2 regions of the Variovorax sp. PBL-H6 genome follow, and region 2 is predicted to be linked to the other one. Evidence: riboswitches for the same ligand, from Rfam matches in the RefSeq annotation. Region 2 holds a riboswitch; the other holds the start of a gene.
The links. Region 2 has a riboswitch for S-adenosylhomocysteine ahead of ahcY (adenosylhomocysteinase). Riboswitches for the same ligand answer to the same signal wherever they lie in the genome.
Positions count from the first base shown of each region.

Region 1: linked by a shared signal. The riboswitch ahead of metH (methionine synthase) and the one ahead of ahcY (adenosylhomocysteinase) in region 2 are both predicted to bind S-adenosylhomocysteine.

Region 1 is NZ_LR594659.1:288,618-299,041, forward strand. Features, by position in the region: gene G3W89_RS01390 (homocysteine S-methyltransferase family protein) at 1-520, shown strand, start outside; gene G3W89_RS01395 (SH3 domain-containing protein) at 740-1,630, shown strand; gene G3W89_RS01400 (LysR family transcriptional regulator) at 1,627-2,523, opposite strand; gene G3W89_RS01405 (PACE efflux transporter) at 2,617-3,054, shown strand; S-adenosyl-L-homocysteine riboswitch at 3,063-3,156, shown strand; gene metH (methionine synthase) at 3,177-5,930, shown strand; gene G3W89_RS01415 (glycosyltransferase family 39 protein) at 5,930-7,717, shown strand; gene G3W89_RS01420 (glycosyltransferase family 2 protein) at 7,714-8,697, shown strand; gene G3W89_RS01425 (GtrA family protein) at 8,700-9,098, shown strand; gene G3W89_RS01430 (FHA domain-containing protein) at 9,223-9,891, shown strand; gene G3W89_RS01435 (amidohydrolase family protein) at 9,947-10,424, opposite strand, start outside.
Region 2 is NZ_LR594659.1:5,152,321-5,162,744, reverse strand. Features, by position in the region: gene G3W89_RS24490 (ABC transporter ATP-binding protein) at 1-392, shown strand, start outside; gene G3W89_RS24485 (enolase C-terminal domain-like protein) at 414-1,847, shown strand; gene G3W89_RS24480 (amidase) at 1,838-3,262, shown strand; gene G3W89_RS24475 (HAD-IIB family hydrolase) at 3,312-4,100, opposite strand; gene G3W89_RS24470 (peptide chain release factor 3) at 4,187-5,815, opposite strand; gene G3W89_RS24465 (hypothetical protein) at 5,889-6,155, opposite strand; S-adenosyl-L-homocysteine riboswitch at 6,248-6,318, shown strand; gene ahcY (adenosylhomocysteinase) at 6,390-7,829, shown strand; gene G3W89_RS24455 (TlyA family RNA methyltransferase) at 7,849-8,646, shown strand; gene metF (methylenetetrahydrofolate reductase [NAD(P)H]) at 8,588-9,457, shown strand; gene G3W89_RS24445 (septal ring lytic transglycosylase RlpA family protein) at 9,454-10,149, shown strand; gene G3W89_RS24440 (23S rRNA (adenine(2030)-N(6))-methyltransferase RlmJ) at 10,159-10,424, opposite strand, start outside.

The DNA of each region.
Region 1 (10,424 bases), 4.9 Mb from region 2:
CGCCGACGTGCTGTTGGTCGAGACCATCTTCGACACGCTCAACGCCAAGGCCGCGCTGTTCGCGGTCGACGAGTACTTCGCGGCCAGCGGCGAGCGCCTGCCGCTGATCATCAGCGGCACGGTCACCGATGCGTCGGGCCGCATCCTCAGCGGCCAGACCGTCACCGCCTTCTGGCACAGCGTGCGCCATGCACGTCCGCTGGCCGTCGGGCTGAACTGCGCGCTGGGCGCGGCGCTGATGCGGCCCTACATCCAGGAGCTGGCGCGGGTGGCGGACGACACCTTCATCAGCTGCTATCCCAATGCGGGCCTCCCCAACCCGATGAGCGAGACCGGCTTCGACGAGACGCCGGATGTCACGTCGCGCCTGCTGCACGAGTTCGCCTCGGAGGGGTTGGTCAACATCGTGGGCGGCTGCTGCGGCACCACGCCGGAACACATCGCCTCGATCGGACAGGCGGTGTCGCCGCTGGCGGGCCGGGCACTGCATCGGGCGGCCTTCTACTCCGAACCTGCTTGAACTGCGCCCGGCTGTTCCGAAGGCCGCTGGCATCGCCGCCGAAGGCGAGGTACTTTCCTAAGCTCGACAGGGGCCGGCTCCTGTAAAGGCCGGATGAAGAAGCTCTCCAAGGGTTATAGCGGTGCACCGCCTCTTGAGCGGGTCCGTTGGACGGTCAGGCCGTCGCCGAATGGCATGCCCGGGCCCGCGGTCTGCCCTGAAGTTCATCAAGGAGGCATCATGAACAACAAGCTCTCGCAACGCTGGATCGGCATCGGAACCCTGGCCCTCGCGCTTCCGTTCGCCGCTGCGGCGCAGGAGGCCGTGGCGCGCAGTACCGTCAATCTTCGAGCCGGCCCTGCGGGCGACTACCCGGTCGTGGCCCGGCTGGGCCCCGGCCAGCCCTTCGAGGTGCTGGGCTGCACCAGTGGCTACAGCTGGTGCGACGTGGTGCTGCCGGACGGCCTGCGCGGCTGGGTGTATGCGGGCGCCGTCGACTACGTCTACGAAGACCGCCGCCTTCCCTTGGCGTCCTACGGCGCGACCATCGGCGTGCCGATCGTCGGCTTCACGATCGGCAACTATTGGGCCGACCACTACCGCGACCGGCCCTGGTACCGCGAGCCGCGCTGGTGGCACGGGCGGCCGCCGCCGCCGTCGGCCGGTTGGCGGCCGGTGCCTGCACCTCGTCCGGATTGGCAACCCCGGCCCTGGCAGGACCGCGAGTCGGGCTACCGCCCGCGTCCGGGTCCAGGCTACCAGCCCCAACCGGACCCGGGCTTCCGGCCGCAGCCCGGCTGGCAGCCGCAGCCCGGGCAGCGCCCACCGCCGGAGCACGGCTTCCGGCCGCCGCGGCCCGATCGTGACGTTCGTCCGCCGCAGCCAGGCCCCGACTTCCGTCCGCCGCAGCCAGGCCCTGATCTCCGTCCGCCGCGGGCCGATCGTGGTGTCCTGCCGCAGCATGCCCAACCGCCCGGCATGCCACCAACCGCTCGCCCGCCGCAAATGCAGCCGGGCCCGCCGGCTGCTCGCCCGGCAGTGCCAGCGCCATCGATGCCCGGCGCGGATCTGCGGCAGCAGCAGATGGACAGGATCAACAGGCCGCCGTCGGCGTCGGGCGACCGTCCTTAGGGGGCTTGATCCTTCTTGCGCGCGATCAGCGCCACGAAGCGCTGCGCGCCGAGGCCCAGCGGGCGCTCGCGCGACCAGACCACGTCCACCCACAGGTCCAGCCCGTTCGAGAGGTTCTCGAACGGGATCTCCAGCAGTGCGCCGGTGGCCACGTGCGGCCGGGCGAAGTTGCGCGGCAGCCAGCCCCAGCCCAGCCCGGCAGTGATCAGGCTCAGCGCCGCCAGCGCGTTGTCGGTGCGCCAGACATGGCGCGCGAACTCGAAGCGCGCGTCGCGGGTGGTCAGGTCGCGGCCGGCCACCACGATCTGCCGGGTGGTCCTCAGGTGGTCCTCGCGCAGACGGCCGCCGGCACCAGCCAGCACGGGATGTGCGGGCGCGATCACGGCCACCATCATCTCGTTGGCGACTTCGTGAAAGGCCTCGCGACCGTCGAGGCTCGGGCGCTCGAACACCAACGCCAGCTGCGCGCGGCCGCTGTGCAACAGCGCCAGCGCATCGTCCTGCGGCGCGGCCAGCACCTCGACCTCCAGCTGCGGGTATTCCTGTGCGAGCGTGGCCAGCGCTCCGCTCCACGGCGCGGCCAGCAGTTCCGGCGCGATGGCAAGGGTCAGCCGGTTCTCCAGGCCCTGCGTGAGGGCGAGCGCCTGCACCCGAAGCTGCTGCAGTTGCGCGGACAGGAGGCGCGCCTGCGGCTCCAGTGAGCGCGCGGCGGGGGTCGGCTGGGGCTCGCGCCCTTTGCGGTCGAACAAGGCGAGGTCCAGCTCCGCCTCGAGGTTGGCAATCGCCATGCTGACCGCCGAAGGCACGCGGTGCAGCGCGCGGGCGGCGGCCGAGAACGAGCCGTGGTCGAGTACGGCGAGGAAGACCTCCACGTTGTCGCTGTTGAAACTCATCGCCCTATCAGTAAACCTGAAAGAAGATGACTTTATATGTCAGCGACAGACGCATAACGTCGACCCCTCAGCAAGCACTACAGGAAAGAGTTCATGCAAGGCCTCAAGCGCCGCATCGTCTACATCACGCTCTACGAGGGCATTGCCATCATCGTGGCCAGTGGGGGACTGGCACTGATGACCGGCCAGAGCGCCGGTCATTCGGGCGTCGCGGCAGTGCTGGCGTCGGCCATCGCCATCCTGTGGAACCTCACGTTCAACGCCTTGTTCGAGCGCTGGGAGTCGCGCCAGGCCATGCGCGGACGGAGCCTGCGCCGCCGCATCGCCCACGCGATCGGCTTCGAGGGCGGGCTGGTGGCCTTCCTCGTGCCGGTCTTCGCCTGGTGGCTGGACGTGAGCCTGTGGGAGGCACTGGTGATGGACCTGGGCCTCGTGGTGTTCTTCCTGGTCTACACCTTCGCCTTCAACTGGGCGTTCGATGGCGTCTTTGGCTTGCCCGCCTCCGCGTCCGCGGCTGCGCAGCCGGCGTAAAATTGCCGGCTCCCAAGGAGCGTTGCAGCGCGGCCCTCCCATCGAGGGCGCCGCGTCAGGCTTGGGCTTCCATTTTTTGGAGTGCAACGACGCTCGCCTGATCTCCATCCGCAGGTGAGCCCATGTCGTCCGATCCCTCCTCTCCCGTCCAAGTCCCCCCGATGAAGCTGTCCGGCCTGGAGCCGGTGCAGATCGGCGCGGGCACGCTGTTCGTCAACATCGGCGAGCGCACCAATGTCACCGGCTCCAAGGCCTTCGCGCGCATGATCCTGAACGGACAGTTCGAGGAGGCGCTCGCAGTGGCGCGCCAGCAGGTCGAGAACGGCGCGCAGGTGATCGACATCAACATGGACGAGGCCATGCTGGACAGCAAGGCCGCGATGGTGCGTTTCCTGAACCTGATCGCCAGCGAGCCCGACATCGCGCGCGTGCCGATCATGGTCGACAGCTCCAAGTGGGAGGTGATCGAGGCCGGCCTGCGCTGCATTCAGGGCAAAGGCATCGTCAACTCGATCAGCATGAAGGAAGGCGTGGAGGCCTTCAAGCACCAGGCGACGCTGTTGCGCCGCTACGGGGCAGCAGCTGTGGTCATGGCCTTCGACGAGAAGGGCCAGGCCGACACTTACCAGCGCAAGACTGAGATCTGCGAGCGGGCCTACCGCATCCTCGTGGACGAGGTGGGCTTCCCGCCCGAGGACATCATCTTCGACCCCAACATCTTCGCGATCGCCACCGGCATCGAGGAGCACAACAACTACGCGGTCGACTTCATCGAGGCCACGCGCTGGATCAAGAAGAACCTGCCGGGCGCCAAGGTCTCGGGCGGGGTGTCGAACGTGAGCTTCAGCTTCCGCGGCAACGATCCGGTGCGCGAGGCCATCCACACGGTGTTCCTCTACCATGCGATCCAGGCGGGCATGGACATGGGCATCGTCAATGCCGGCATGGTCGGCGTCTACGACGACCTCGAGCCATCCTTGCGCGAGCGCGTGGAAGACGTGGTGCTCAATCGCCGGCCCGATGCGGGTGAGCGCCTGGTCGAAGTGGCCGAAAGCGCCAAGAGCGGCGCCAAGGACGACAGCAAGAAGCTCGAATGGCGCGGCACGCCGGAGCAGCCGGTGTCCGTCAGCCAACGCTTGTCGCATGCGCTGGTGCACGGCATCACCGACTTCATCGTCGGGGACACCGAGGAAGCCTACCGCGCCATCCTGGCCAAGGGCGGCCGTCCGCTGCACGTGATCGAGGGCCCGCTGATGGACGGAATGAACGTGGTCGGCGACCTGTTCGGCGCCGGCAAGATGTTCCTGCCGCAGGTGGTGAAGTCGGCGCGCGTGATGAAGCAGGCCGTGGCCCACCTCATCCCGTACATCGAGGAAGAAAAGCGCCAGGACGAGGCCGCAGGCCGCGACGTGCGCACCAAGGGCAAAATCGTCATCGCTACCGTGAAAGGCGACGTGCACGACATCGGCAAGAACATCGTCACCGTCGTGCTCCAGTGCAACAACTTCGAGGTGGTGAACATGGGCGTGATGGTCCCCTGCCACGAGATCCTGGCGCGTGCCAAGGTCGAGGGCGCGGACATCGTGGGCCTGTCGGGCCTGATCACGCCCAGCCTGGAGGAAATGCAGTACGTCGCCGGCGAGATGCAGAAGGACGAGCATTTCCGCATCCGCAAGATCCCGCTCCTGATCGGCGGCGCCACCACCAGCCGCGTGCACACGGCAGTGAAGATCGCGCCGCACTACGAGGGGCCGGTGGTCTACGTGCCCGACGCCTCGCGCAGCGTGAGCGTGGCGCAGTCGCTGCTGTCGGAGCAGGCCACTGCCTACATCGATGAGATCAACGCCGACTACGACAAGGTTCGGCACCTGCATGCCAACAAGAAGCAGGTGCCGCTGTGGCCACTGGCCAAGGCGCGCGCCAACAAGACACCGATCGACTGGAAGGGCTACGTCCCGCCCGTGCCGAAGTTCACCGGCCGGCGCATGTTCCGCAACTTCGACCTGAGCGAACTTGCAAAGTACATCGACTGGGGGCCCTTCTTCCAGACCTGGGACCTGGCCGGGCCCTTTCCTGCGATCCTCAAGGACGAGGTGGTGGGCAGCGAGGCGGTGCGCGTCTTCGGCGATGGCCAGCGCATGCTCAAGCGCCTGATCGAGGGCCGCTGGCTCACTGCCAACGGCGTGATCGGCTTGTGGCCCGCCAACACGGTGAACGACGACGACATCGCGCTCTACACCGACGAGACGCGCACGCAACCCGCGCTCACCTGGTACGGCCTGCGCCAGCAAGCCGAAAAGCAGATGATCGACGGCGTGATGCGCCCCAGCCGCTGCCTGGCTGACTTCGTGGCACCGCGCGACAGCGGCCTCGCCGACTACGTGGGCATGTTCGCCGTCACCGCCGGCATCGGCATCGAGAAGAAGGAGAAGTTCTTCCTCGACGACCTCGACGACTACTCGGCCATCATGCTCAAGGCACTGGCCGACCGCCTGGCCGAGGCCTTCGCCGAGGCGCTGCACCACCGCGTGCGCACCGACCTCTGGGGCTACGCGCCGGACGAGGCCCTGAGCCACGAGGCGATGATTGCCGAGAAGTACCGTGGCATCCGCCCGGCGCCCGGTTACCCCGCTTGCCCGGACCACAGCGTGAAGGGGCCGATGTTCGAGCTGCTGCAGTGCCAGGACATCGGCATGACGCTGACGGAAAGCCTGGCCATGATGCCCGCCGCCAGCGTCAGCGGCTTCTACCTGAGCCACCCAGAAGCCACCTACTTCAATGTCGGCAAGATCGGGCGCGACCAGCTGCAGGACCAGGCCGCACGGCGCCACGAGCGCGAAGCGGACCTGGAGCGGCTGCTGGCGCCCAATCTCTGATGCCGGTCGAAAAACTGATGTTCGCGGCCGTGCACTATGCGGCGCTGGCGATCTTCGTCGCTGCCTGCTGGGGCTTCGGCCGGGCCGTGTTCGTGCGCCTGGGAGCACCGGTGCACCGCGACTTCTGGCTCGAAATGGCCATGACCACGGCGCTCGGCGTCGGCATCTTCATCTGCGTGTTCCAGGCGCTCGGCATCGCGGGGCTGCTCAATGTCCCCGGCGTGCTGCTGCCGGTCGCAGTGGGCTTTGCCGCGGCCTGCGTGCAGTTCCCCGCCTGGCTGCGGCTGGCGCGCGCCCTCGAGCCCGGGCGGTCCCTCACCTCGCTCGAGAAGGTGGGCCTGGCCGCGCTGGCGCTTGTCGCGCTGCCCACGCTCGTGGCGCCGCTGGCGCCGCCGGCCGCCTTCGACGAGCTGATGTACCACCTGCCCTACGCGCGCCAGGTGGCGCAGAGCGGCACATTGGGCATCCACGAGTGGCTGCGCTACCCCTGGTTTCCATACAACTACAACCTGCTCTATGCCGGCGCGCTGCTGGTCGGTGACGACGCGCTGCCGCACTTCATGAACGCCCTGGCGGGCTGGCTGTCGGTGTGGATGGTCTACCGCCTGGGCGTGCAGCACCTCAACCGGGTGCTGGCCTGCGCCGCAGCCGGCATCTGGCTCGGCATCGGCGACTACTCCAACGCGCTGATCGACATGGGCGTCGCGCTCTTCGTGCTGTCTGCCTGGATCGCCCTCTGGTGGTGGAACGAGTCGCACGCGGCGCAGCCGGCCCAGGGCGCGCGCTGGCTGGCCCTGGCGGCCTTCTTCCTGGGCCTTGCGGCCGGGTCCAAGTACCAGGCCCTGACCTTCCTGCCGCTGGCCGCGTGGTTCGTGGTCCGGCGCGAACGGCGCCCGGCCGTCTGGGCGGTGGGACTCGTGTGCTTCCTGCTGCCTTGCGTCTACTGGTACGCGCGCAACGCGGTGATGACCGGCGACCCCTTCAACCCGATCGGCGCCAAGCTGTTCGGCTTCAGCAACTGGAACCTCGCCGACTACAAGAACCAGCTCGACGACGTGCGCGCCCACGCGGCGTTGCCGAACTTCCTGATCTGGCCGGTGGTGCTCGCGCCCTTCAGCCTGGCGTGGCGGCGCTCGGCGGCGGTGCACGCGGCAATCGTGTTCTGCGCCTATTCGCTGCTCGTGTGGGCGCTGACCTCGCGCTACCCGCGCTACATGACCGCTTCCTTCCCGCTGCTCGCGCTGGTTGCGGTGCTCGGGTGGCAAGTGCTGCTGGAATGGGTCGCGGCGGGGTTGCGCAGGCTGCTGCCGGCGATCGGCCGGCCTGGCTGGACGCTGCGTGCGGGCAGCATCGCGGCCGGCCTGTTCCTCGCTGTCTTGGCGGCGGTGTCGTTCCGGCACACCCTGCGCGAGGTGGCCAGGGTGTCGCCCACGCCTGCTGCCCGCGAGGCTTTCCTGCGGGCCAACGTGCCGGGCTATGCCGTGATGAACCACGTGCGCGAGCAGGTCTCGGGCCGCGTCTACCAGATCGCACTCAGCGAGGCGATCTACTATGGGCCCAACCCGATCTGGGGCGACACCCTCGGTCCCTGGCGCTATGCGGATTTCCCGCTGTTGCCGGCGGCCGATGCCGCGCGCAGGTTCGCCGGGCTGGGCTTCGAAGCCATCGTCATGCCCGATGCGGTGGCGCTCACCTTGACGAGCCATGAGGACTTCAACCGCCACTTCGCCCTGATGTACGAGCGGGACGGCGCCAAGGCGTACCGTATCCTGCCCCCCGCACCATGACCGAAGCCCCTGCCTCCAACGCCGCCTGGCCCGCGCTGCACATCGCGGCGGTGATCCCCTGCTACAACGAGGCGCTCGCCATCGCGCAGGTGGTGGACGAGTTCCGCGCCGTGCTGCCCGAGATCGAGATCCACGTCTTCGACAACGCCTCCACGGACGGCACCGCCGATGTGGCGCGGGCGGCCGGTGCCCGGGTCACGCATGTGGCCCTGCGCGGCAAAGGCAATGTTGCGCGCCGCATGTTCGCGGACGTGGAGGCCGACATCTACGTCATGGTCGACGGCGATGCCACCTACGACCTGGGCGAGCTTCGCCACCTGGTCGACACGCTGGTGCAAGGCAACCTCGACATGGTGGTCGGCTCGCGCGTCGACGACGGCGGTGACGCCCAGACCTACCGCACCGGCCACCGCTTCGGCAACCGGCTGCTCACCGGCGCAGTGGCGGCGCTTTTCGGCGGCCGGCTGACCGACATGCTCTCCGGCCTGCGCGTGTTCTCGCGGCGCTATGCCAAGTCCTTTCCTGCCGTCTCCGAAGGCTTCGAGATCGAGACCGAGCTCACGGTCCACGCGCTGGAGCTGCGCATGCCCTTCGCCGAGCTGCCGGTGCGCTATCGCTCGCGGCCCGAGGGCTCGCACAGCAAGCTGTCCACCTACCGAGACGGCTGGCGCATCCTCAAGACCATCTGCCAGCTGTTCGTGAGCGAGAGGCCGTTGCTGTTCTTCTCGGGCATTGCGACCGTGCTTGCGCTGGGCTCGATCGTGGCGGCAGTGCCCCTGGCCCTGACCTACCTCGCCACCGGCCTGGTGCCGCGCCTGCCTACCGCGGTGCTGCTGACCGGCACCATGCTGACAGCGATGCTGGCCTTCGTCTGCGGCATCGTGCTGCATGCCGTGACCATGGGGCGCCGCGAGGCCAAGCGTCTGCGCTACCTCGGCATCCCGGGCGTGCTGCACCGCGGGCCCGTCGAGCAGCCCTGACGATGAAAGCGGGCCGCGAGTTCCTGCTGTTCGCGCTCGCCGGCGTGATCGGTTTCGGCGTCGATGTGGGCGTGCTCTACCTGGCGGCGCCGCTGCTGGGCTGGTATGCGGCCCGCGTGCTGTCCTTTCTCGCGGCCGCGACCGCCACCTGGGCGCTGAACCGGCGCTATGCCTTCGGCGCACGCCATTCGGGTGCGTCCCTGGCGCGCGAATACCTGGGCTACCTGCTGACCATGCTGGGCGGCGCGGTGGTGAACTATGGCGTCTACGTGCTCGTGCTGCATACATTCAGCGGGGTCTGGGTGCCCGCGCTCGGCGTGGCGCTGGGCAGCTGCGCGGGGTTGGCGCTCAATTTCCTCGGCGCGCGACAACTGATCTTCAAGTCCCGGCGCGGGCACTGACGGAAGCGGCGCGATGCGCAGCAGCTGTAACACACGTTGCTGTTGGATGAAGAGAAAAGTACTATTTGACTGATGTAGTCGAGGGCGAAGGCTCGCGACTTTCCGATCATTCACCGGAGGGAAGGTGCCGACTCTCCTTGTCATGGAAGGCGCTCGCTGCGTCCGACGCCTCCGGATTCCCGAAGGGGAGGTCCGGATCGGGCGGTGGGACGGCAACGAGGTCGTTCTTCCCAGCCGGAAGGTCAGCCGGATCCACGCGTTGCTGAGCTGCCGCGGAGGCTTCGCGACGATCAAGGACGCACGCAGCACCAACGGAACCTTCGTCAACGGCAGCCGCATCGAAACCCTGTCCGTGCTGGACGGCGACCGGCTGCAGTTGGCCGACGTCGAGCTCCTGTTCTGCTGCATGGATGATCCGGCGGCGGAGCTCGCACAAGCCCGGCCGGCGTCAGGCCCCGATGCGAGCGCCACCGCCCATGGAGACCTGGTCGCAACTCCATCGCCGGGAGGCGGCGAGCGCATGCGGTCCCCGCTGGCGAACCGGATACGCCACGCCGAGTCCGTCGGAGAGGGCGTCGCCTTCACTCTCCCGATGCGTGGCCGCGAGGTGTCGGCGCTGATCACCTACGACGCCCTTGCCTCGCATTTCGGCGCCTACGCCTTCGGGGAAGACGGCGGCAGCCGCGCGCTGGATGCCTACGAGGCGAACCATCTCGCCATTCATGTGGCGGCAACCTATCGGTTCCAGCAGCTTCCGCACGAGCCGGTGGTCTTGCGGGCGCGCGATTTCTAGTGCGGAGGGGCTGAGAAGACGGATATCCGCCCTCTGCATTCGGTGCTCGTATTCCTCAGTGCGCGCCCGACACCACCACTGGAATCTCCGTGGCCGGCGGCGTGTTGCGGCTGCGCCCGCAGCGCACGATGCCGTCGATCATCACCATGCCGACGCCGGGGATGTCGCCCAGCTGCACGCTTTCGAGCAGCGTCTTGCCGGCCGTGTGCTGCGCCCGGTCCATGAAGACGAAGTCGGCCGCGCGGCCGGGTTCGATCAGCCCGCAGTTCAGCTTGCGGATGCGCGCCGTGTTGCCGGTCGCGAAGCAGAACACCAGCTCGGCCGGAATGTTGGCGAGCGAAGACAGCATCGCCACCATGCGCAGAATGCCCAGCGGCTGCACGCCCGAGCCGGCCGGTCCGTCGGTGCCCAGGATGATGCGGTGCGGGCACTTCAGATCCAGGGCCGCCTTGGCCGCGGCGATGGCGACACGCTCGTTGCCGTTGTGCACGATCTCGATGGCGCGCGAGGACTTCTCGCACAGCTCGCACACG
Region 2 (10,424 bases):
AGCGTGCGTCATTGTGCCGCGCGCTGATCCTTGATCCGCCGATCCTGCTCATGGACGAGCCCTTCGGTGCGCTCGACGCCATGACGCGCGACGACATGAACCTGGAGCTGCTGCGCATCTGGGGCGAGGACCAGGCCGCGCACGGCGGCACACGCAAGACCATCGTGTTCGTGACGCACTCGATCCCCGAGGCGGTGTTCCTGGCCGATCGCGTGGTCGTCATGTCGCCGCGGCCGGGGCGCGTCGCCAACATCCACGAGGTGCGCATCGCGCGCCCGCGCACCGCCGAGACCCGCGCCGCGCCCGAGCTGGGCCGCCTGTCCTTCGGCATCTACACCGAACTGTCGGGCGTCGCGGGCAAGGGCGAGGCGCACGCCGGTCCGCACTGGTAACCCGAACGAGAGAGATCACACATGGCCGACGCTCCCCGCCTGCGCGTCCTCGCAATCGAAGGCTTCGAGTCGCCGTACCGGCTGCGGCTGCCCTTCCGCTTCGGCGTCATCACTGTCACCGAGGGCCGGCAGGCGATCGTGCGGGTGCGCGTGCGCCACGAGGATGGCCGCGAAGGCACGGGATTCGCGGCCGAGGCGCTCGGGGCCAAGTGGTTCGACAAGAACCCGGACCTGAGCGATGCCCAGAACGTCGACCAGCTGCGCAAGGCCCTCGAGCTCACGCGCGAGGCCTACCTGGCGGCCGCGCCGTCGAGCGCGTTCGAACTCTTCGCGCAGCACTACGGCGAGCTGCTCGATGCCGGCCGCAGGCTCGCGCTGCCGGCGCTCGTCGTGAGCTACGGGCCGGCACTGGTCGACCGCGCGGTGCTCGACGCACTGTGCCGCATCGAAGGTGTCGGGTTCTGGCGCGCGATGCAGCGCAACTTGCCGGGGATGCGGGCGCACGCCGTGGCGCCCGACCTGGCGGACCTGGACTTCGACGCTTTCCTCCAGGCCCTGTCGCCCCTGACGCGGCTGCACGTGCGGCACACGGTGGGGCTGCTCGACCCGATCCTCGCGCGCGACCAGCCGGACGGGACGCGCGTGGGCGACGGGCTCCCCGAGACGCTGGAGGAGGTGGCAGCGCGCTACGGCCAGCGCTACTTCAAGCTCAAGGTGTCGGGCCGGCGCGATGAGGACATCGACCGGCTGCGCCGCATCGCGTCGGTGCTCGACAGGCTGCCCGGGCCGATCCACGTGACGCTCGACGGCAACGAGCAGTTCGACGATGCGGCTTCGGCCGAGGCGCTGTGGCTGGCGATGCGCGCGGAGCCGGCACTGGAGCGGCTCTGCGCGTCCACCTTGCTGATCGAACAACCCATCAAGCGCCAGGCTGCGCTGGCGTCCACGGTCGCGCCGCTCGCGCGGCACAAGCCGGTGATCATCGACGAGTCGGACGGCGACCTCGATGCGTTCCCGCAGGCACGCGCGCTCGGCTACGCCGGCGTGTCGACGAAGGCGTGCAAGGGCTTCTACAAGTCGGTGATCAACCTCGCGCGCTGCCGGGCGTGGAACGCGGGGTCGCCGGGGCGGTTCTTCATGTCGGCCGAAGACCTGACGACGCAGCCAGGGCTCTCGGTGCAGCAGGACCTCGCGCTGGTCGCGCTGCTGGGCATCCCGCACGTGGAGCGCAACGCGCACCACTTCATCGACGGCTTCGATGGCCGCCCGGACGCGGAGGCGTCGGCGTTCCTCGACGCCCATCCCGATCTTTATCACCGTGAGGACGGCCGGGTGCGCCTGCGCATCGCGCAGGGGCAGGTCGACATCGGCTCGCTGGCGGCGCCGGGCTTCGGCTCGTCCGTCGCGCCGGTCCTCGACGGGACGGCACCCATGGAGGCTTCGAGATGGCCATGAGCTTCGACTACGAACAGCACGACGCGCTCGCACTCGGCGCGATGGTGCGCAGCGGCGAGCTCGGTGCCGCCGAACTGCTCGATGCGGCGCTCGCGCGGATCGCGGAACGCAACCCGGCACTCAATGCGGTGGTCACTCCGATGTACGACGCGGCGCGCACCGCGATCGCGGCGGGCCTGCCGGACGGGCCGTTCCAGGGCGTGCCTTTCCTGGTGAAGGAGCTGGTGGCTTCGGTCGCGGGGGTGCCCACCACGTTCGGGTCGCGCCTCTATGCGCGCAATCTGCCGGCAGCCGACAGCGAGGTGGTCGCGCGCATGCGGCGCGCGGGCCTGGTGATCGTGGGCAAGACCAACTCTCCCGAGTTCGGCCTGTCGCCGACCACCGAGTCGCTGCTCTACGGCGTCACGCGCAACCCCTGGGATCACGCGCTCACGCCGGGCGGCTCGAGCGGCGGCGCGGCCGCTGCGGTGGCGTCGGGCATGGTGCCGATGGCGCATGCGACCGACGGCGGAGGCTCGATCCGCATCCCCGCATCCTGCTGCGGCCTGTTCGGACTCAAGCCGACCCGCGCGCGCGTCACCTCGGGCCCCGAAGGCGGGGAAGGCCTGAGCGGGCTGGCGAATCAGCACGTCGTCAGCCGCAGCGTGCGCGACAGCGCCGCCATGCTCGACGCGATCGCCGGGCCGATGCCGGGGGACCCTTACGCGGCGGCGCCGCCGACGCGGCCCTTCATCGACGAAGTGGGGCAGCCGCCCGGGCGGCTGCGCATCGCGTTCAGCGCGACGGCGCCGAACGGCGTGCCGGTCGATGCGGAATGCAGGGCGGCCGTGGAAGACGCGGCACGCCTGTGCGAGCAGCTGGGGCACCACGTCGAAGAGGCGTCGCCGGCGTACGACGCGCAGGCCGTCTCACGCGGCTTCGAGGCGGTGTTCGCGGCCAACACGATGGCGAACATCGCGCGTGCCACCGGCGGGGCGATGCCGGCGCCTGACCAGGTCGAGCCGCTGACGCTTGCCCTGGCCGAGCGCGGCCGGGCGATGGGCGCGAGCGAGTTCATCCTGCAGCTGCAGTCGCTGCACCGGCAGTCGCGCCGCGTCGCGGCCTTCTTCGAGCGCTACGACGCCTGGCTCACGCCGACGCTGGCGCAGACGCCGCGGCCGATCGGCTGGTTCGACATCCGCTCGGGCGACGCGGCGCGCTGGCTCGGGCAGCTGGAGGCCTATTTGCCCTTTACCTATCTCTTCAACGTGACGGGGCAGCCGGCGGCATCGGTGCCGCTGTACTGGACGGCAGGCGGCGTGCCCGTCGGTTGCCAGTTCGCAGCACGCCAGGGAGAGGAGGGGCTGCTGCTGCGCCTTTGCGCGCAGCTGGAGGAGGCGCGTCCGTGGTTCGGCCGCCGGCCGGCGGCCGGTTGATGCGCGCACCGGACTCGATCGGCGCGCCCGCTCAAGAAGTTGGCCGCGCTCAGCGCGCGGCGAGCACTGCCGCCGCGACTTCGGCGAAGCCGGCACCGCGCTCGCTGCGCGCGACATAGCGCGGCAGATGCGCCAGGGCGGCCTCGAAGCGGCGCACGTTGGCGACGCCCACGCTGTGAGTGAAATGCTCGAACATCAGCGCGTCGTTGGTGGAGTCGCCCACGTAGGCCCAGCGCTGCATTTCCTCGTCGAGCCGGCGGCCCCACAGCTCGCGCACGATCCAGCGGGCGCCCTCGAGCTTGTCGTGCTCGCCGTACCAGCCGTTGATGTGGATGCTGCTCACGGTGGCGTGCATGCCTTCGCTGCGCATCAGGTCGGCCACCTGCGAGATGGTGGCGTCGTCGAGCCGGGTGAATTCGCTGTGGTCGATGGCAATGTCGCATTCCCGGCCGGGAGAGTCGGCTGCGCGGTGCGCGCCACGAATCTCGCGCTCGATGCGCGCGAGCACGGCCTGCATGCGCTCGAAGTTGCGCGCTCGGGTCGCGGCATCCTGCTGGTAGCGTTTCTCGATGCGTCCCGCGGCAGTGCGCACCAGCGCGACGGCGCCGTTCTCCGCCACGATCGCATCGACCGGCCAGACGTTCGCGAAGGGCTCGCTCCAGCCCACCGGCCGCCCGGTGATGGCCACGAGGTTCAGCACGGCGGCCCGCAGCGCACTCATGGCGTCGAGCGCATCCGGCGTGACGGCGCCCTCGGTCGTCAGCGTGTCGTCGATGTCGGTGAACACGCCGACGAGCTGAGCGCGCGCCTCGGTGGGCCAGGCGTCGAGCGGCAGCATCAGCCGGCCGCCGGGCCGCCCCAAGGGCGGCTGCGCCCCCTCGGAGGGCAGCGAGGACACGTCAGTGCCGAGTGGGGGGGGCATGGTCAGCCTGCGCTCTGCAGGGCCAGGCCCGCGTGCTCGCGCAACGGATGGAAGTGGATCTTGGGAAAGCGCTCCTGCGCCAGCCGCACGTCATAGGGCGAGGTGCACAGGTAGGCCAGCGTATCGGCCGCATCGCGCGCCATGCGCGCCGGGTAGGCGTCGATGAAGGCGCGCAGCTCGGCCGGCGTGTCGGCCGTGATCCAGCGCGCACCGGTGTACTGGCAGCCTTCGAGCCGCACGTCGGCGTCGTACTCGGTCTTGAGCCGGTGCTGCACCACCTCGAACTGCAGCTGGCCCACGGCACCCAGCAGCATCGGGCCGCCCACTTCGGGCCGGAACACCTGGATCGCGCCTTCCTCGCCCAGTTGGGCCAGGCCCTGCTGCAGCTGCTTGGTGCGCAGCGGGTTCCTGAGGATCACGGTCATGAAGAGCTCGGGCGCGAAGAAAGGCAGCCCGGTGAACTGCAGCGAGGCGCCGTCGGTGATGGTGTCGCCCAGCTGCACGCCGCCGTGCGTGGTGAAGCCCACGATGTCGCCCGCGTAGGCCTCTTCCACGGCTTCGCGCCGCTGGCTCATGAAGGTGACCACGCTGGTCGGGCGCAGTTCCTTGCCGGTGCGCTGCACCTTGAGCTTCATGCCCGGCGTGTACTTGCCCGAGGCCATGCGCACGAAGGCGATGCGGTCGCGGTGGTTGGCGTCCATGTTGGCCTGCACCTTGAAGACGACGCCGGCGAAGTCCTTGTCGTCGGGCTTGATCTCGCGCAACACGGGTTGGCGATTGACCAGCGTGGTGCTGGTGCGCGGCTGCGGCGGCGGCGCCAGCTCGACCAGCGCGTCGAGCACCTCCATCACGCCGAAGTTGTTGACGCCGGAACCGAAGAAGACCGGCGTCTGCTTGCCCGAGAGGAATGCCTCGCGGTCCCAGGCCGGTGATGCGCCGGTGGCGAGCTCCATGCTCTCCATGGCGGTTTCGAACTCGTGGCCGAAGCGCTTCTTCAGCGCGTCGGGTTCGGCCAGCGCAACGGTCTCGAAGTCCTGCGGCAGCCGTTCGCTGCCCGACTCGAACACCGTCATCGCCTTCGTGCGCAGGTTCACGATGCCGCCGAAGCTCTTGCCCTGGCCCACCGGCCAGGTCATGGGCACGCAGGGCATGCCCAGCTCGCGCTCGATCTCGTCGAGCAGCTCGAGCGGCTCGCGCACCTCTCGGTCCATCTTGTTGACGAAGGTGATGATGGGTGTGTCGCGCTGGCGGCAGACCTCGATCAGGCGGCGGGTCTGCGCTTCGACGCCGTTGGCGGCGTCGATCACCATCAGGGCCGAGTCGACCGCGGTCAGCACGCGGTACGTGTCTTCGGAAAAGTCCTTGTGGCCCGGCGTGTCCAACAGGTTGATCACGTGCTCGCGGTAGACCATCTGCATCACCGAGCTTGCCACGGAGATGCCGCGCTGCTTCTCGATCTCCATCCAGTCGGAGGTGGCATGGCGCGAGGCCTTGCGGGCCTTCACCGAGCCGGCGATCTGGATCGCGCCGGAGAACAGCAGCAGCTTCTCGGTCAGCGTGGTCTTGCCGGCGTCGGGGTGGGAAATGATCGCGAAGGTGCGACGGCGGCGGGTTTCGGAGGCGAAGGACATGGGAGTGAACGCAGTGCGCGCTCACGGGCGCGGGCGGCTGGTAGGCAAAGCCCGTAATTTTAGCGAGAGCGGCTCACATCGGCGGCGTGAACCCGTTGCGCCCGACCAGCATGCGCAGGGCGGTGGGCCGGCCGTCCTTCACCTGCGCGGTGATCACCACCTTGGCTCCCGGCACCACGAGCGCGGCCTGATGGGCGCCGCCCGGCTTGAATGTCACGACCTGCGTGCCCGGCGGCACGATGACGGTCTGCTCGCCATCCTTGGACTTGAGCAGCAGCTTGTGGCCGCCCGGGGCCGAGGACGGCGCCGCCTCGAGCCGGGCCACGGTGGCATTGGTCATCGGATGGGGAAGTCCAGGAGGGACCGGGAGCAGTCCAGGAGGCACGGCAACTCGCTGCTGGCCCCGAAAAATCCGCAGGCGCTAAAATGCCGCCTTCCGAGGAGCGTTGCAGCGCCGCCAGGCGTGAGGCTCGGACCACACATCGCAACCACGCTCAACCGCTGTTCTCGCGGGTGAGTCTGTTCCGCCAGAACCCGAAAGCAGCGGCCTCATTCAAACTTGTTTGGAGTCCTCATGAGCGCTGTTCTCAAAGCTTCCCCGGTGTCCACTGCCGACCAGGCAATCGCCGACCTGTCCCTTGCCGCCTGGGGCCGCAAGGAAATCAAGATTGCCGAAACCGAAATGCCCGGCCTCATGGCCATCCGCGAAGAATTCGCCAAGAGCCAGCCGCTGAAGGGCGCGCGCATCACCGGCTCGCTGCACATGACGATCCAGACCGCGGTGCTGATCGAGACCCTGCAGGCACTGGGCGCCACGGTGCGCTGGGCTTCCTGCAACATCTTCTCGACGCAGGATCACGCGGCCGCCGCAATCGCCGCCGCCGGCACGCCGGTGTTTGCGATCAAGGGCGAGTCGCTCGACGACTACTGGGACTACACCCATCGCATCTTCGACTTCGCCCCGAAGGGCTCGGCCGGCGAGGGCCCGAACATGATCCTGGACGATGGCGGCGACGCCACGCTGCTGATGCACCTGGGCCAGAAGGCCGAGAAGGACCAGGGCGTGCTGGCGAATCCGACCAGCGACGAGGAGCGCATCCTCTACGCCGCCATCAAGGCCAAGCTGGCGGTCGATCCCACCTGGTACACGCGCAAGTCCGCCGAGATCATCGGCGTGACCGAGGAGACGACCACCGGCGTGCACCGACTCAACGAAATGGCCGCCAAGGGCACGCTGCTGTTCCGCGCGATCAACGTGAACGATTCGGTGACCAAGAGCAAGTTCGACAATCTCTACGGCTGCCGCGAGTCGCTGGTGGACGGCATCAAGCGCGCCACCGACGTGATGATCGCCGGCAAGGTGGCGGTGGTGGCCGGCTACGGCGACGTGGGCAAGGGCTCGGCCCAGGCGCTGCGCGCGCTCAGCGCCCAGGTGTGGGTGACCGAGATCGACCCGATCAACGCGCTGCAGGCCGCGATGGAAGGCTACCGCGTCGTGACCATGGCGTATGCCGCGGACAAGGCCGACATCTTCGTCACGACCACCGGCAACAAGGACGTCATCACGCACGCCCACATGGTCGCCATGAAGGACCAGGCGATCGTGTGCAACATCGGCCACTTCGACAACGAGATCGAGGTTGCCTCGCTCGAGAAGTACGAGTGGGAAGAGATCAAGCCGCAGGTCGACCACGTGATCTTCCCGGACGGCAAGCGCATCATCCTGCTGGCCAAGGGGCGGCTGGTGAACCTGGGCTGCGGCACGGGCCATCCGAGCTACGTGATGAGCTCCTCCTTCGCCAACCAGACGATCGCGCAGATCGAGCTCTTCACCAAGCCCGACGCGTATCAGGCCGGCAAGGTCTACGTGCTGCCCAAGCACCTGGACGAGAAGGTCGCGCGCCTGCAGCTGTCGAAGCTCAGGGCGGAGCTCACGGTGCTGACGGACGCGCAGGCCGCGTACATCGGTGTGAACAAGAACGGCCCCTACAAGCCGGACAGCTACCGCTACTGAGCGGAGGCCGCGCAACACCGTGCGCGCCGACCAGTTGCTCGTCGAACGCGGCCTGGCCGAGTCGCGCTCGCAAGCCGTGCGCTTGATCGCAGGCGGGCTGCGCTGGCGCGACGGTGCGCATTGGCGCACGGTAGGCAAGAACGGCGAAGACGTGCCGAAGGATGCCGAGCTCGAACTGCTCGACCCGGCCGAAGCGCGCTATGTTTCGCGCGGCGGGCGGAAGCTCGAGGGCGCGCTCGGCGCAGCGGGCATCGAGGTGCGCGGCCAGCGTTGCCTCGACGTCGGCCAGTCCACCGGCGGCTTCACCGATTGCCTGCTGCAGCAAGGGGCTGCGCACGTGGTGGGTGTCGATGTCGGGCATGGTCAGCTGCATCCCCGGCTGCGCGGCGATCCGCGCGTCACCGCCGTCGAGGGTGTCAATGCACGCGCGCTCGACGCTTCGGCCTGGGGCGCCGCATCGCCGGCGGAGTCGCAGTTCGACCTGATCGTCGGCGACCTGTCCTTCATCTCGCTCACGCTCGTGCTGCCCGCCTTGGTTCCTCTGCTCTCCGCGACAGGCGAACTCCTCATGCTGGTCAAGCCTCAATTCGAATTGCAGCCGGCGCAGATCGGCAAGGGCGGCATCGTGCGCGATGCCTCGCTCTACGCGGTGGTCGAGCAGCGCGTGCGCGCGGCCTGCGAAGCGCTCGGCCTGCGGGTACGGGGCTGGTTCGACAGTCCCATCGCAGGTGGCGACGGCAACCGCGAATTCTTCATTCATGCCGCTCTCGCGAGCGGCCCACCAGGAGCCGCCCGTGCGCCCACCGTTGAGCTTTGAATTCTTTCCGCCCAAGACGCCCGAAGGCGTGGTCAAGCTGCGGGCCGTCCGCCAGCAGCTCTATGCGCTGCGGCCCGAGTTCTGCTCGGTGACCTACGGCGCAGGCGGTTCCACGCACGAGGGCACCTTCGGGACGGTGCGCGAGATCCTCGGGGAGGGGGTCGATGCCGCCTGCCATTTCTCCTGCATCGGCGCCACCCGCACGACCGTGCGCGAGCAGCTGAAGGAGCTCAAGGCCATGGGGGTCAAGCGCCTGGTGGCCCTGCGCGGCGACCTGCCCAGCGGCTACGGCATGGGCGGCGAGTTTCACTATGCGAGCGACCTGGTCGGCTTCATCCGCGAGGAAACGGGCCGCGATTTCCACATCGAGGTCGCGTGCTATCCCGAAGTGCATCCGCAGGCGCGCTCGCCCGAGGCCGACCTGCAGGCCTTCGCAGCCAAGGTTCGCGCCGGTGCCGACGCCGCGATCACGCAGTACTTCTTCAGTCCGGAGGCGTATTTCCGGTTCGTCGAGGAGGCGCGCAGGCTCGGACTCGACGCGCCGATCGTCCCGGGCATCATGCCGATCACCAGCTCCACACAGCTGATGCGCTTCTCCGATGCCTGCGGCGCCGAGATCCCGCGCTGGATCCGGCTGCGGCTGCAGGGCTTCGGCGACGACACCGCATCAATCAAGGCTTTCGGCCTCGACGTGGTGACCGATCTCTGCGCCCGGCTAGTGAGCGGCGGTGCGCCGGCCCTGCACTTCTACACCATGAACCAGTCGGTAGCGACGCTCGCGTTGCTGCAGCGGCTGGGCTGGGAAGAATGAGCGGGCCCTGGCTCGCGAAAAGGCTCGCGCTGGTTTTGGCCGCCGCTGCGTTGGCCGCCTGCACCACGCAGCCGCCAGCGCCTGCGCCCGCGCCGACGACCTCGGCAGGCGAAAGCGGCACCGGTCTCCGCCCTCTCGCCCGCCAGCCTGCGCTGCCGCCGGGCGCAGCGCCGCGTTCGCAGGTGCCTTCGGTGCGCTACGACCTCGCGGTTTCGGGCATGGCCGAGGACGACGGCGTGCCCGGTGACGCAGGCTCGCGCGAAATCTTCGAGCGCGGCGGTGCCTCGTGGTACGGCATCCAGTTTCATCAGCGCAAGACCGCCAACGGCGAGCGCTTCGACATGACCGCCATGACGGCCGCCCACAAGACGCTGCCGTTCAATACGCGCGTCTGCGTGCGCAGCCTGGTCAACGGCCGCGAGGTGCTGGTGCGCATCAACGACCGCGGGCCTTATTCGGCCGGGCGGATCATCGACCTCAGCCGGGCCGCTGCGGATGCGCTGGGCATGCTTGGGTTGGGGATCAAGCAGGTGGCGTTGTCGATCATGGGCGAGAACGGCACGCGTTGCGGCGATGCGGACATCGATCCTGCCGCGACCGACGAGCCGCCGCCGGAAGCCAAGGCCGAGAAGCCTGCCAGAAGGCCGGCGGCCCGGCGTATCCGCGAGGTGCCGCCTCGCCTGCGGCACTGAAGGTTTCGCTCAGCCGCCGCTGTCGAGCGAAAAGGCAGCGTGGCGATCTTGCGCGAGGCGCTGCGCCATCTGGGGCAGGGCCGCTTCGAGCTGGCCCTTCAGCGTAAAGGGCGGATTGACAAGGAACATGCCGCTCGCGGGCAGCCCCGGCCGGTGCTGGACGCCGGAGGGGTCGGTCAGGATCTTGCTCGACTTCACGGTCAACGTGGCGTGCAGCCAGGGCTTGCCGGCCTTGGTGGCCAGGGTCTTGAGGCGGCGCGGCAGGTCGTGCGCCT